2 regions of the Desulfuromusa ferrireducens genome follow, and region 1 is predicted to be linked to the other one. Evidence: riboswitches for the same ligand, from Rfam matches in the RefSeq annotation. Region 1 holds a riboswitch; the other holds the start of a gene.
The links. Region 1 has a riboswitch for molybdenum cofactor ahead of ACZ5PT_RS13780 (aldehyde ferredoxin oxidoreductase C-terminal domain-containing protein). Riboswitches for the same ligand answer to the same signal wherever they lie in the genome.
Positions count from the first base shown of each region.

Region 2: it holds a riboswitch for molybdenum cofactor, as region 1 does, so the genes downstream of both, ACZ5PT_RS05230 (ABC transporter substrate-binding protein) here and ACZ5PT_RS13780 (aldehyde ferredoxin oxidoreductase C-terminal domain-containing protein) in region 1, are expected to answer to the same signal.

Region 1 covers NZ_AP042415.1:3,068,018-3,075,802, forward strand. Annotated here, with positions in the region: gene ACZ5PT_RS13760 (ABC transporter ATP-binding protein) at 1-94, opposite strand, end outside; gene ACZ5PT_RS13765 (ABC transporter permease) at 99-785, opposite strand; gene ACZ5PT_RS13770 (ABC transporter substrate-binding protein) at 795-1,595, opposite strand; gene ACZ5PT_RS13775 (iron-containing alcohol dehydrogenase) at 2,249-3,412, shown strand; molybdenum cofactor riboswitch at 3,495-3,613, shown strand; gene ACZ5PT_RS13780 (aldehyde ferredoxin oxidoreductase C-terminal domain-containing protein) at 3,653-5,380, shown strand; gene ACZ5PT_RS13785 (MoaD/ThiS family protein) at 5,506-5,730, shown strand; gene ACZ5PT_RS13790 (HesA/MoeB/ThiF family protein) at 5,733-6,551, shown strand; gene ACZ5PT_RS13795 (electron transfer flavoprotein subunit beta/FixA family protein) at 6,627-7,439, shown strand; gene ACZ5PT_RS13800 (FAD-binding protein) at 7,472-7,785, shown strand, end outside.
Region 2 covers NZ_AP042415.1:1,142,611-1,150,395, reverse strand. Annotated here, with positions in the region: gene fdhD (formate dehydrogenase accessory sulfurtransferase FdhD) at 8-1,426, shown strand; molybdenum cofactor riboswitch at 1,431-1,549, shown strand; gene ACZ5PT_RS05235 (ATP-binding cassette domain-containing protein) at 1,627-2,337, shown strand; molybdenum cofactor riboswitch at 2,380-2,500, shown strand; gene ACZ5PT_RS05230 (ABC transporter substrate-binding protein) at 2,571-3,371, shown strand; gene ACZ5PT_RS05225 (ABC transporter permease) at 3,381-4,067, shown strand; gene ACZ5PT_RS05220 (molybdopterin molybdotransferase MoeA) at 4,096-5,313, shown strand; gene mobB (molybdopterin-guanine dinucleotide biosynthesis protein B) at 5,315-5,833, shown strand; tRNA gene ACZ5PT_RS05210 (tRNA-Sec) at 5,857-5,952, shown strand; partial or broken gene ACZ5PT_RS05205 (DUF6538 domain-containing protein) at 6,006-6,215, shown strand; gene ACZ5PT_RS05200 (hypothetical protein) at 6,234-7,785, shown strand, end outside.

The DNA.
Region 1 (7,785 bases):
TGCGGTTTGGCAACAGTTCCAGTCTCTCAATCGAGAGGCTGAAGCTCTGCCCCTGACGAATGATCACATCTTTTAAGCGGAGTACCGGTTTCATCAACTTACCTTTGTTGCAACAGGTTCAAAAATAGATTTACGAACAGGGCGACACTCAAAAGCACCATCCCCAACGCCAGGCCGAAGGCGAATTCTCCCTTGCTGGTTTCCAGAGCGATCGCCGTGGTCATGGTGCGGGTTGAACCGCGGATATTGCCGCCGAGCATCATCGCGACCCCGACTTCGCCGATAACCCGGCCAAAACCGGCAATTACTGCCGCCATCACCCCGAAACGGATCTCTCTAAGCAACTGTATTCCGGCTTGAAGTGGCGTCGCCCCCAGCGTCAACGCGGTGTTGATGATCCGTTTGTCTGAACCCTTGACAGCGGCCAGAACATAATTGGCGATGATCGGTATGGCCAGCACCATCTGGCCGACAATCATCGCCAGTGGCGTGAACAGCAGGCCGAGACTGCCAACCGGACCCTGCCTGCTGAACAGTCCAAACAACACCAGGCCGACAACCACGGTCGGCAGCGCCATCAGGGTGTTCAGCAGTGTAACCAGTACGCGCCGACCGCGAAACTGTGCCAGCCCGAGCAACACGCCAGCAGGGACAGCCAGCAGCGCCGACAGGACAATGGCCGTGCAGGAGGTATAGAGGGAGGTCCAGACGATACTCTGGATCTCCCGATCAAAGGCGAATACCAGCTCAATCGCCTGCAATAATGATCCACTCAGATAGCCCAAGCTATTCCCTTATTGGACGTAGAAAAGCTGCTCACCACCGCGGCGATAAGCGGTGATAAGGCTTTTCGCCTGAGGGGAAGTCAGGTAGTCGAGAAACTTTTCGGCCAATTTTACCTTGACGTGTGGATGTTTCTGCGGATTGACCATGATCACGCCGTAGGGGTTAAACAGCCGCTGGTCCCCTTCGCTGACAACCTGCAGATCAGTCTTGCCTTTGAACGCCAGATAGGTGCCGCGATCGCTCAGCGTATAGCCCTGGCGTTCTCCTGCCATAACAATCACCTCGCCCATACCGCGGCCAGCTTCCAGGTACCAGTCGCCGTATGGGGTGACCTCGGCCGCTTGCCAGAGTTGTTTCTCGCGGCTGTGGGTGCCGGAGTCATCGCCGCGTGAGACGAAGGTCGCTTCGGTCGCGGCAATTTTGGCCATGGCGGCGGCGACATCGTTTGCTTCTTTAAGGCCGGCCGGATCCTTGGCTGGTCCGAGGATGACAAAATCGTTGTACATCACGTCCCGCCGGTCGACGCCGTAGCCTGCGGCAACAAACTTATCTTCTTTATTGCGGGCATGCACCATGACGACATCAACATCGCCCGATTCCCCCAGTTTGATTGCTTTGCCGGTGCCGACGGCGATTACATCAACCTGGCAATCATTGGCCTGCTCAAAAGGCGGGAGCAGTACCGCCAGTAACCCTGAATTTTCTGTCGAAGTGGTGGTTGCCAGGCGCAGATGCTCGGTCGCCAACGCAGGGGTGGTCAGTGCCCCTAACAGGCAAGCGGTGATTAACAACGTCAGTCTTGATTTCATTGGTTCATCCTTCTGTCTTGTGTTTGTCGAATAGATAGGTTGTCCGTTTAGGGCAAGGCGAAAACCGTCGCTTGCAGTTTTGTCCGGCGACAGCCTTTCTTTCAGGCAGGGCATCAATTGCAAAAGTCATGCAAATTTCCAGTTTTCCTTCCAGACGATGGGTTTATCGCGACGACGAGAGTGTGCTGATAGGCGGCAGTTCGACAGAGTTAAACGTTGTTACGTATACGGGCTGGGAGCTGGGGTGGGTTTTAGATATTTATATGGGCTGTCCTTTTCGGCGATCCCTGCTCGTTGAACAGCAGGGCTACCATGTAGTGGAATGTATTAAATAGGTACATATTGTCCCACTTTGGAACGATTTGTGCCATGAACTGTGTTTGTCGCAGGGAGGGTAGGGGGAGGTGTGACAGGTGTGGCAGGTGTAGCAGATCGATCCGTTCTGGAACGTTCTGTGCCGAAATAGTCCTGAAGGAGAAATTTAGTTCAATACTGTTTCTGTCAGCGATGGCAAGAAATAAGATTGTGTTTACGGTATGTTAAGTACTTTTTTCGCAACTGGCACCCTTGTTGCTCTAGTCCTAAACCTACGTTTTACTTTTTATATTTTCTGGCAACACAACAACACCAATGAAACAACAAGGAGAGAAAAAATGGCTTTAGCAGATCAAACTTATGGATTCTATATTCCGACTGTTTCCCTCATGGGCGTAGGTTCCTCAAAGGAAACCGGCGAACAGGTCAAGGCGCTGGGCGGCACCAAGGCACTGTTGGTCACCGATAAGGGCATTGTCGCTATGGGCATGGCTGAGCAGATCAAAGTTCAGGTCGAAGCCGCTGGTATTCCCGTGGTCATCTTCGACGGTTCCGAGCCAAACCCGACCGACAAAAACGTTCATGACGGTCTGGAGGTTTACCAGGGCGAGAAATGCGACACCATCATTTCCCTCGGTGGCGGCTCTTCCCACGACTGTGCTAAGGGCATCGGCATGGTTGCCACCAATGGCGGGCACATCCGCGATTGCGAAGGCGTTAACAAGACCACTAAGGCAATGCCTCCTTTTGTCGCCATTAACACCACCGCCGGTACCGCTTCAGAGATGACCCGCTTCTGCATCATCACCAACACCGATACCAAAGTGAAAATGGCTATCGTTGACTGGCGTTGCACGCCAAATATCGCCATCAATGATCCAGTCCTGATGGTCGGCAAGCCTGCTGCCCTGACCGCTGCAACCGGCATGGATGCACTGACTCACGCGGTTGAGGCCTACGTCTCGACCATTGCCACCCCAATCACTGACGCCTGTGCCATCAAGGCGATTGAGCTGGTTGCCGAGTACCTGCGTCCGGTCGTTGCCAACGGCGACAACCTCGAAGGGCGTGACAAGATGGCCTACGCTGAGTACCTCGCTGGCATGGCCTTCAACAACGCCTCCCTCGGTTATGTCCACGCTATGGCCCACCAGCTCGGTGGCTTCTACAATCTCCCCCATGGTGTCTGTAACGCTATCCTGCTGCCGTCGGTCTGCGAATTTAACGTTATCGCCAACCCACAGCGTTTCGCTGATATCGCCGTGGCGATGGGTGAGAACATTGACGGTTTGAGTGTTGTTGCTGCTGCCGCCAAGGGCATCGCGGCAATCCGCAAGCTCTCTGCTGACATTGGCATCCCGACCGGTCTGACCGCACTCAACGTTAAGGAAGCTGACCTTGCCGTTATGGCAGGCAACGCTCAGAACGATGCCTGCATGTTGACCAACCCGCGCAAGGCGAACCTCGATGACGTCATCGGCATCTACCAGGCCGCAATGTAAGCGTTTCGGATTCTGGGGCCGGGGTGAATACTCTCCCGGCCCTTTTTTGCAATAAGCAGCAATCTGGCTGTTAGTTATTGAAACAAATATCGATCTCCGAGCCTGATCACCTTAGAGGATTTTCCTGATGGTGGCAGGCCGCCGGGTTCCGCTGGAAACGGCGCGGCCTCCCTTTCGAAAAGGAGATTGAACGTATATGTGCATTACGCATCATCTTTGCCGAATGGGAGTATCTACAACATGGACAAAATTTTTCGCGTTAACATGACCGACCTCACCAGCAGCGTTGAGGAGGTTCCGCAAAACTGGGCTGGCCTCGGTGGCCGCGCCCTGACCTCGACCATCGTTTCCGCAGAGGTCGATCCCGCCTGTCACCCGCTGGGATTAAATAATAAATTGGTCTTCGCTCCTGGTTTGCTCTCAGGCACTGCGGCCGCCAACTCCGGGCGAATGTCCTGTGGCGCCAAGAGTCCCCTGACTGGCACCATCAAAGAGAGCAACACCGGCGGCACCACCGCTCAGCAGTTTGCCAAGATGGGCATCAAAGCGCTGATAATCGAGGGCCTGCCGAAGGAAGACAAATTCTACAGCCTCAACATCACCGTTAACGGTGTGACCATCGCCGAAGAGACTGAGCTGCTCGGTCAAGGTAACTTTGCTGTCATTGAGGCGCTTGAGGCCAAGTTCGACAAGAAGGTCGGCATCATGATGATCGGCCAGGCCGGTGAAGCGAAGATGGCCGCTGCCAATATTTCGGTCAAAGACCCCGACAGCAAGATCCGTAGCCACGGCCGCGGCGGCATGGGTGCGGTCATGGGCTCGAAAAAGATCAAGTACATCACCGTTGATGCGAGCGACGCTCCCGGCGTCACCATCGCCGATCCGGAGAAATTCAAGGCCGCGGCCCGCATTTTCGCCAAGACGATTCTTGATCACCCGGTCGCTGGTGAAGGTCTGGCTACCTACGGCACCAACGTCTTGGTAAATATCCTCAATGAGGCTGGTGGTCTGCCAACCCGCAACTTCACCTACGGTCAGTTCGAAGCACACGACAACATCAGCGGCGAGACCATGCATGACACCATCGTCGAGCGCGGTGGCAAGACCAAGCACGGCTGTCATGCCGGTTGCATCATGAAATGCTCACAGGTCTACAATGACAAGGACGGCAAGTACCTTACTTCCGGCTTTGAGTACGAGACCATCTGGGGCTTAGGTGCCAACTGCTGTATCGAGATCCTCGATGATATCGCCGTAGCCGACAGCATCATGGATGATATCGGTGTCGACTCCATCGAGACCGCCGTCATGTTCGGTGTCGCCATGGAAGCCGGCATTCTCCCCTTTGGCGACGGCAAAGGGGTCATCCGTTTACTGAGGGAAGAAATCGGCAAAGTCACCCCGCTCGGCCGGATTCTCGGTGGTGGTGCCGGCAGCGTCGGCAAAACCTACGGCGTCACCCGCGTCCCAGTGGTCAAGAATCAGGCGATCCCTGCCTACGACCCTCGCAGTGTCAAGGGTATCGGCATCACCTACGCGACCAGCACCATGGGCGCCGACCACACTGCCGGTTACGCTATCGCCACCAATATCCTGAATATCGGCGGTTACGTTGACCCGCTGAAGAAGGATGGTCAGGTCGAGCTCTCTCGCAACCTGCAGATTGCTACCGCCGCCGTCGACTCGACCGGTATGTGTATCTTTGTCGCTTTCCCGGCTCTGGACATCCCTGAGTGTCTGCCGGCGCTGATCGACATGATCAACGCCCGCTTCGGGATCGAACTGACCGGCGACGATGTCACCAACCTCGGCAAAAGCGTCCTCAAGACCGAGCGTGCCTTCAATATTGGCGCTGGCTTCACCAATAAGGACGATCGGCTGCCCGAATTCTTCCTCGAGCCGGTCGCGCCGCACAATGCGGTCTGGGATTTCACTGGTGACGAGATCGATGCATTCTGGGACTTTTAAACCATCTCTCAAGAGGGTGTAAACTCTCTCTCCTGCCCGGTGTGGCCGTCACTGTGCGGCCACACCGGGATTTTTTTCACGAGTACCAGCGTGAGTGATGGATTGCAGAAAACAGGGAGAATGAGATGAAGATTACCGTTAAACTCTTTGCCAATTTTCGCAATGATCGCTTCAAGATCAAGGAACAGGAAATAGCCGTCGGCACGACCTGTGCCGAGGTGGTCGCGGTTTTAACGATTCCAGAAATAGAAATTGGTATTGTGCTTATCAATGGCCGCCATGCGCAATTATCGCAACCCTTGAACGAAGGGGACACCCTGGCGCTGTTTCCCTTGGTCGGTGGTGGCTGAGTATGTGCGATGCCCTTAGCTTTCTCCGTGCCAGAAGCGATGGCGATCTGCTGCCCTGGTCTATTCAGCTCGCGGCCAGTTGTTGTTACCGAAAAAGCATTGCCGAAATTGAAGCGATTGCCCTGGAAAATGATCTTCTTCCAGCCCGTTATCAGCGCAACCGGGCGATGCTTGACGTTGCCCAACAACGTCAGCTGTTTGCCAGCTGTGTCGCGGTGATCGGCTGTGGCGGCCTCGGTGGCTACGTTCTGGAAGAGCTGGCCCGTCTGGGAGTCGGCAAGATTATCGCCATCGATCCCGATATGTTCGAAGAGCACAATATGAACCGACAGCTGCTGGCATCGATCAAAAGTCTGGGACAGCCGAAAGTCGATGCGGCCGACGAGCGAATTGCCAACATAAATCCAGCCGTGTCCGTTACTCCATGTTGGGAGACCTTCGGTCTGGACAATGGTCAGCGACTGCTGCAGCACGCCGATGTTGTCGTCGATTGTTTGGACAGCGTTAACACCCGGCTGGATCTGGCTGAGGTCTGTACGCGGCTTGGCCTGCCGATGGTGCACGGGGCGATTGCCGGTTGGTACGGACATGTCTGCTCGGTCTTTCCCGGCGATCAATCGCTAAAAAAACTCTACGCCCATAACAACAGTGGAAAAGGCGTGGAACAGAATATGGGCAACCCTTCTTTTACCCCGGCAGTTGTTGCCAGCCTTGAAGTCGCCGAGGTCTGCAAGCTTCTCCTCGGCAAGGGGACGCTTCTTAGGGGGCGCATCCTGAATATCGATCTGCTCGATATGGAATTTCACGAAATATCGCTTTGAAGCAGATCTCGCTCCACCCCGCTGGCTTTCAGAACCGAAGAATTCCGAATAACCTTTCGAAGGGACATTGATTTCATGCTGGTCATCTCTTGTATCAAGCAGGTTCCTGACACCACTCAGGTGCAGATCGACCCGGTTACCAACACTCTGATTCGCGATGGCATCCCGTTCATCATGAATCCCTACGACACCCACGCTCTCGAAGAAAGTCTGCGGCTGCGCGACCAGTACGCGGTGCGCAGTGTTGCGCTGTCGATGGGTCCACCGAATGCCGAAGCGACGCTGCGCAAGGCCTGCGCGCTGGGGGTCGATGACGCTATTTTGCTTTCGGATCGTTGTTTCGGCGGCGCCGACACCCTGGCCACCAGTTGCGTGCTCTCGGCTGCCATCGATCTACTGGCCAAAACCGACGAACTGGCGATTGTCTTCTGCGGCAAGCAGACTATCGATGGCGATACCGCCCAGGTTGGTCCTGGTATCGCCTCGCGGCTCGGCCTGCATCAGCTCACCCTGGTCGATCGGATTGAACATCTCGATCTGCAGCGCAAAATGATCCGTGTCCGGCGTAAGCTGGAAGGGCGTTATGAGATCGTCGAAGCGCCGCTGCCGGTGACGATAACCGTGGTCCGTGAAATCAACCAACCACGCTACCCGACCGTGCCGATGCGGCTGGCGGCCGAAGATGCCGAGGTGACAACCTGGGACAACAGCGTCCTGCAGCTGAATGTCGAGACCATCGGCCTGAAGGGCTCGCCGACCTGGGTCAGTAAAATATTCTCTCCGCAGCGCGATCAGGGCGAGATCATTGGTGATGGCATCAACGACCCGCAAGGCACGGCGCAACTGCTCATCGACAAACTTTTATCCAAGGATCTTTTGGCGGTTTAACCGCCCAGAAACTCTGTAAGGATTTTATTGCTATGCAAGAGACAAAAGTTAAAAAGCCACGGGGCGTGGCTCGTTGTATCGAGGGGAAATGTGTTGCTTGCGGTGAACGCTGCGCCAGCGCCTGTCCGGTTGACGGCATCCGCATCAACGACGCGGGTGAACTGCTCTCCATCGATGAGGAAAAATGTGTCGGCTGCGACAAGTGCGTCAAGGTCTGTGCGGTTGGTGCCCTGGAGATGTTTTATACCCCGGAGCAAGTCGAGCAGCTCAGACTCTGGGAAGCACAGAAAAATGGTGTTGAAGAGTTAACTCCCGAAGAGGCTGCCCTGCGCGCAAGGCTCGCCCA
Region 2 (7,785 bases), 1.9 Mb from region 1:
GAGATCTATGGAAAAGCCATCTGAACATAAAATTATTCGCCTGACCAAAGGGCGCAGTGAAAGCGCCCGGCGGGCGGTGGTTGAAGAATATCCGCTACGTTTGCGCGTCAATGGCCGCGAACTGGCGACCCTGGTCAGTTCGCCGCACAAACTCAATTTTCTGCTGGCTGGTTTTTTTCGCCTGCAGGGCTTCATCGATTCGCTCGATGATATTCTTTCTCTCGGCGTCTGTGACGATTTCGGCTTGGCCGAAGTGCGTCTGCGGGGCGATCTGCCGGAGCTACTGCAACCGACCCTGACCTCCGGTTGTGGAACCGGTATCGCCTATAATCTGCCCGAGCGTTTGCTCGCTGATTCACGGCAAAAACAGCGCCGCTACAGCAGTGACCGCCTCTTTCAGCTGATGAAAGAGTTGAACGAGCGGACCGAGCAATATCGCAGCCACGGCGGCATCCACTCGGCGGCGATCGGCGATGAAGATGGTCTGCTGCTCTATGCCGAGGATATCGGCCGCCACAATACCCTTGACCGGCTCGCCGGAGAGGCGCTCTTCAAGCAACTCAACTTGCAAGATAAGATGCTGGTGACATCGGGCCGGATTTCTACCGAGATGGTTGCCAAGGCCGCGCGGCTTGGCATCGGCCTGATCGCCTCCCGGACCTCGCCGACCGACAAGGCCATCGAGCTCTGTCAGCAGGCCGGAATTACCTTGGTCGGTTACCTGCGTGGCAGCGGTCTGGAAATTTACAGCCATGCCCAGCAACTGCAGATTTCTGGTGCCGCTAAGCGGATCCCCGGCATCACTGGGGTGATCCTCGCTGGTGGCGAAAGTCGGCGCATGGGCAGCGATAAGTCGTTGCTACCGATTCAGGGCGCGCGCTTCATCGATCATGTTTATAGCCGCATGGCGGCCTTGTTCGATGAGGTGGTGATCGTTACCAATTCGCCGGAACTGTACAGCGAAATCGATTGTCGCAAGGTCCCCGATCTCTACTATGCGCAGGGGGCGCTGGCCGGGGTTCATTCCGGGCTGGCCCACGCCGGCAACGAGCAGATTTTTGTCGTCGGCTGTGATATGCCGTTTATCTCCGCTCGTGTGGTCCGGCATATTTGTGCTCAGGCCAGTCGTGGCGATCTGGTTATTCCGAACAGCAGTGGTGGCCACGAGCCGTTGCATGCCCTCTACGACAAGAGTTGTTTGTCGGCCATGGAGCAGGTGCTGGACGGCGGACAGCGGCGGATCATGCTGTTCTTCGATCAGGTCAAAGTAGTAGAAATTTCCAGCAAAAAGATAAAAGAGCTTGATCCTGGCGAGAAAAGCTTTCAGAATATCAACACGCCGGAGGATTATTTCCGACTGCGTGGTACTCTGGTTAGCAATGAGGAGTTAAGTTCCGTGCCGTTGCTCGAAGGCAACAGCAACTAAAAACTAAATATTGGTTCTCCGAACCGTCCCGCCTTAGAGGGTTTTCCTGATGGCGGTCGGTCGATGGGTGCGGCTGGAAACGGCCGGGCCTCCCGTTTGGAAAGGGGATCCTGAAAAAGGCTACTGGTGCAGCTTATCTGTCTCCTATGGTCTTTTAAGGGCTTCTTCCATGCGGAAGGAGCTTTTTTTGTGGGATCGGCATGATGACGACGCTGCTCGAACTAAACAATATCAGCTTGCAACAAGGGGATTTTTCCCTGCAGGTGCCGAGGCTCAATCTGCAAACAGGACGTCTCTATGTTCTGAAAGGGGAAAACGGCGCTGGGAAAAGTACCCTGCTGCGACTGTTGGCCCTTTTGCAACAGCCACAAAGTGGGCAGCTGAGTTTTGCCGGGCAGCCGGTGTTATGGACCGGGTCCAGTCTGCAACGGCTGCGGCAACAGATCACCCTGCTCGAACAGAATCCGCTGCTGTTTGTCGGCAGTGTTGAGAAGAATCTCGCTTTCGGTTTGAAACTGCGTGGCTTAAAAGGACAGGAGTTACAAAGCCGGATCGATCAGGCGCTGCAGGTTGTCGGCTTGGACGGTTTTCAGCAGCGCTCGGCAGAACAATTATCCGGCGGTGAAACCCGGCGGGTTGCGCTGGCGCGAGCCCTCTGCTTGCGGCCGCAGCTGTTACTGCTCGATGAGTCGACCGCCAATCTCGATGTCGGACAATTGGCTGCTTTGGAGCGTTTCCTGGTCGGTCTCCCACTGCAAGGGATGACGGTGGTGATCGCCAGCCATGATGCGCAACAGCCGCAGCGGCTGGGCGGTGAGATCCTCTCCTTGGCCGATGGTCAGCTGCAGCAAACGCCAGCGGTTCACCCAAACGAGAACTATCAACCCCTGCTGCGGCAGGTGAAGGGATAAGCAAATCGGGCGACCCACTGGGCCGTCTGGAACATGCACAACATGATTGTCATTCTCCGAGCTTTTTTTGCCTGTCGGTATTTGCCGTGGCGCTAAAGCCGTTGGGTTCGGTGGGAAACGACCGGACCTCCCGTATTTGGAAAGGAGACGTACAGTTGCACTAAATGGGTGCGGCTGTTTACGCCTTTCATCTGAAAGGCGTTTTTTGTTTGCAAGATGGAGGATAGAGGAAAATGAAAGTACAGCGTATTTTGGTTCTGCTAAGTTGCCTGTTGGTGCTAGCCGGAAGTGCATTGGCCAGCGAGCATTTGCGTCTCGCGACGACCACCTCAACGGAAAATTCCGGTCTGCTGGCCGAGTTGCTGCCGCCGTTTGAGCAGGCCAACGATTGCAAGGTTGACGTCATTGCCGTCGGCACCGGCAAAGCGATCAAGTTGGGCGAAAACGGCGATGTCGATGTGGTGTTGGTGCATGCGCGCAGCAAGGAAGATAAATTTGTCGCCGCCGGTTTCGGCGTTGATCGCCGCGATGTCATGTACAATGACTTCATCATCATCGGCCCGGCCAGTGACCCCGCAGGGATTAAAGGCAGTAAAGACGCGACCGCCGCTATGGCCAAGATTGCTGCCACCGGTAGTACCTTTGTCTCGCGTGGCGACGATTCCGGCACCCACTCGCGCGAAAAGCAGTTGTGGAAAAAGGCTGCTGTTGCACCGGCTGGAGACTGGTACCTGGAAGCTGGCCGCGGCATGGGCGAGGTAATCGTCATGGCTGGCGAGCGTCAGGGTTATACCTTGACCGACCGCGGCACCTACTTGGCATTCAAAACCAAGACCGAGCTGCGAATTGCCGTCGAAGGAGATAACGGCCTGTTTAACCCTTATGGCGTGATCATGGTAAATCCGGCCAAACACGACCATGTAAAGGTCGAGCACGCGAAAAAATTCCTCGACTATCTGGTTTCTCCTCCAGCCCGGGCCCTGATCACCAGTTTCCGTAAAGGTGGCGAGCAACTTTTTTACGTTGCCGAGTAAGGAAACTCTTTGGGCTTTTTAGGTGAATCCCTGCTTGCAGCCGTTGAGCTGATCATCAGTTTCGATCGGGATGTCCAGATGACCGTCTGGACATCCCTGTACACCTCCAGTTGCGCCATCCTGATGGCCGCGCTGGTTGGGGTGCCGATCGGTCTCTGGCTGGGGATCAGCCGGTTTCGCGGCCGGCGGTTGATGATCACCCTGCTGAATACCTTGATGGCTCTGCCGACTGTAGTGGTTGGCCTGCTACTGTTCGGTTTGTTCAGTCGACAGGGGCCACTCGGGGATCTCGGATTGCTGTTTACACCGCTGGCGATGATTGCCGGGCAAACGGTGTTGGCCACACCAATCGTTGCCAACCTGGTGTTGGCGGCAGTCAGCGGGTCCGACGAGCGGATTATCAACACTGCCCTGACCCTCGGCGCCTCCCGTTTGCAGGCGGCGGTGCAACTGCTGCGCGAGATTCGTTTCGGCGTGATGGCGGCGGTGATCGCTGGTTTCGGCCGCGTGATTGCCGAAGTCGGCGTGGCGATGATGCTCGGTGGCAATATCCGCGGCACCACCCGCACCATGACGACTGCCATTGCCCTGGAAACAAGTAAGGGGGAGTTTGCTTTTGGACTGGCTCTCGGATTGGTGTTGATGGGGGTGGCGCTGCTGGTTAATTTGGGATTAAATCTGCTTCAGCAACGCTAAAAATAAAGTTTAACGATGAGGAGAAAAGATGCCGATTTCATTTTATCAGGCGCGCCAGCAGATTATTGATGCTGTCGAACCGTTGGCGATAGAAAAAGTTTCCTTGCTCGACGCTGCCGGTCGGGCGGTCGCCGAGGATGTCATTGCCAACCAACCGTTACCGTTGTTCGATAATTCAGCGATGGATGGCTACGCGGTGCGTGCTGAGGATTGTTCCACCGGAGCGATCCTGCCGTTAGTCGGCTATCTGCCTGCCGGAGGCCGGTTGAATTGCACGGTCAAGGCGCAGACGGCGGTCAAGATCATGACCGGGGCGCCGATTCCGCAAGGTGCCGATGCGATTGTGCCCTTTGAGGAGACCGTTGAAGCCCCTGGTCAGGTGACTATTCTCGGGCCGGTCAAAAAGGGCGAGCATATCCGCTGGCAGGGCGAAGATATCAAACCGGGAGATCGGGTTATCGAGGCCGGAACCGTGTTGCGACCCGCCGAAATCAGCCTGCTCGCCTCTTTCGGCATGTCGATGGTCAAGGTGCGCCGTCGGGTCCGAGTGGCGATCCTTTCCACCGGCGATGAGCTGCAGGAACTGGATGAACTGCGTTTCGAAGGAGGCGTTATCAATAGCAACTCCTGGGCCCTGGCGGCGGCGATCCGCGAGATTGGCGCCGAACCGTTGATGCTCGGCATCGCCCGCGACAACCTGGAGAGTTTGCGGGAAAAGCTCAGTGATGGATTGCAGGCCGACGTGTTGATTACTTCGGCTGGAGTGTCCGCCGGTGATCGTGATTACGTCCGCGAGGTCCTCGAAGAACTGGGCGTAAAGCAACTGTTCTGGAAAATCAACATCAAGCCAGGTAAACCGACCGCGTTCGGCATGCAGGGTAAAACTCCTGTTTTTTCCCTGCCCGGCAATCCGGTTTCAACGATGATTACTTTTGAAGAGTTTGTCCGTCCGGCCTTGCTAAAGATGATGGGTCACCGCACCCTGCTCAAGCCGCTGTTCAAAGCCAAACTCCAGGAACCGGTGAAAAAGAAGTATGACCGTCTCCAGTTGATGCGGGTGGCGGTTGAGTTGAATGAACAGGGAGAAATGGTCATCGTCAGCGCTGGGGATCAGAATACCGGTATCCTGCGCACCATGATCTACGCTCAGGGGATTGCTCTTTTGGCTCCCGACAGAGATTATTACGCAGCAGGGGATAAACTGGATGTGCACCTGCTTGGGGCGTCCACGGCGTTGGGGTATTAGTATGGACAGAAAACAGCCACCGGCTATCTCATTTATCGCCCGTTCCGGGACCGGTAAAACCACCCTGCTGACCACCGTGATCAGCGAGCTCAAAGCACGCGGTTACAAGGTTGGGGCGATCAAGCACGACGCACATAAGTTCGAGATTGATCATCCCGGTAAAGACAGCCACCGCTTTACCGAGGCTGGAGCGGACAGCATGCTGATCTGCTCGTCAAGCAAGTTGGCGCTGGTTAAGCAGCATCAGCAATCACCGGAAATAGAGGAGTTGATCGGCGATTATTTTCCCGATGTCGATCTGGTTCTGGTCGAAGGTTTCAAACAGAGTGGCTTGCCGAAGATCGAGCTCTATCGTCAGGCGCATGGTGAAGGGCTGATTACGCGGGGGGAACGACAGGATCCCACCCTGGTGGCGGTAGCGACCGATACCGAGCTGCAGGTTGACGTGCCGCAACTTGATCTGAACAATCCCTCGGCCGTGGCCGATTTTGTTGTTGAAAAGCTGGGTTTGAAAAGTTAAAACTGTGACATTCAAAAAGTTACGGAGGTAGTTAGCGGTCTGGTGACGCTCACGGTCTTCAAAACCGATGTGGGGAGTATCCCTTCCCGGGTGAGTTCGATTCTCATCTACCTCCGCCAAATACATATAAGTAGCTGAAATTATTCGGGCTGACAACCAGGACTCTGGTGCTATGACACGCGTTGTAACACACTGGAGGCCTCCTATGGGGTGCAGCTACTTAACTAAAAGAGGTCAGCAGTATTACTTTCGTATGAGAGTGCCTGCTGACCTTTTTTCTTTTTTGCAGCAGAAATTCATTACCGTATCGCTTCGGACTCGAAACTACAAACAGGCAAAGCGCCGGCTGCGGGTACTTGTTTATAAGACCGAAGAACTATTTACCACGATCAGGATGGATATGCTAAGTGACGAACAGATCGCACAGTTAGTGCAACGCTATAAAGACAGGGTGCTTGCTGGCTATGAACGGCAGCGTGAGCACGGAAGCGACATGTGCCAGGCTGCCATGTCCGGGGATATTCGCTCCCTCAATCAGGGGCAAGATGACCTGCTGTTGTACCGGCAGTTTGCCGAAGACCGTACTGAAGAAGATTACGCTGCCCTCCTCGAACACTATCAGGCCGGCATCAAGGCGCGCAAAGAATTGCGGCGCTATGGCCATTTCGATGACATCACTCGTATTTCGGCCTATTCTCTGGCTGAACAAAGCGGGCAGGATATCGACCTTCCTCCCAAGGACTACCTGAATCCTAACGAAGAAGCATACAACAAAGATCCTCCGACCGACTTTTACCGCCTTGTCCAGGCAATGGTGCGGACCGAGATTGATATTCTCGAAATAGAGGTCGAGCGCCTGCGCTGCAATGATACTGAGTATGACCGGGAACTGCGCCGTAAAATGGATCGACCCAACAAATTGCTGTCAGAGGTTTGTGCACTGATCGAGGCCGAACAAGCGCAGAACAATAAGAAGACCTCCCTGATCAAGGTGCAGCAAAACCATAAGGCGCTGCTCCGGGTGCTGGTTGACAAACCGATCCGCGATTACGATGAACAGGAAATCCTCAAGGCCGGTGAGATCATCCGTAAATGGCCGAAGGGGGCTTCTTCAAGAAGAGACCTTGACCACATGTCGGCGGAAGCGATCGTCAACCGTACCGATTTGGGCGAGCCGATCAAGATGAATTCCATCAAGTACCGCCTAACCGGGTTAAACAGCATTTTCAAAAAAGCTGCAAAAAAAGGCTGGATCGATCGAAACCCCTGCCCTACTTGGAAGTTTAAGGTCAGCCAGGAGGTCAACGAAGAGGGGGAACTGGAAAGTCAGGATCGTTATCTGCCTTGGAGTATTGACGAGATCTTACGCTTACTCCAGACGTCCTATTTTACCAAGGCGAAGCACTGTTATAAGAACGCCGAAAACTACTGGTTGCCGATTATTGCCATACTTTCTGGCTGCCGACAGAGTGAACTGTGTCAGTTGTATTGCGATGATATTCGGTATGACGACAAGGCTGATTGCTGGTTCTTCCGGATTGTCATCGATGGGGAACGCCGGCAGGGGGGCAAGACTGAAGGGTCGGTACGGAGGGTGCCTGTGCATCAAACTCTGATCGAGTTAGGGCTTTTGAACTACCGCGAATTTATTGCCCAGGGACACGACAGACTGTTCCCGAACCTGACCTACTATGCCACGGTGGATAATTGGTCGAACGGGTTCTCCAAACGGTTTGGGAAACACATCAAACGGGTGATGGAGTGGGACGACCCCGAACAGGCCAAAGTCTTTCATGGTTTCCGCTCGTCATTTATCAACACACTACGTGACCGTAATGGCGTCCTTATGGAGCAGTCGCAGTACCTGACCGGTCACGCTCCACAACTTAAAATGCCCGCTCTGTATGCCGGTCGACCAAAGATTGCGCTGATGAATGATTACATCCAACGGC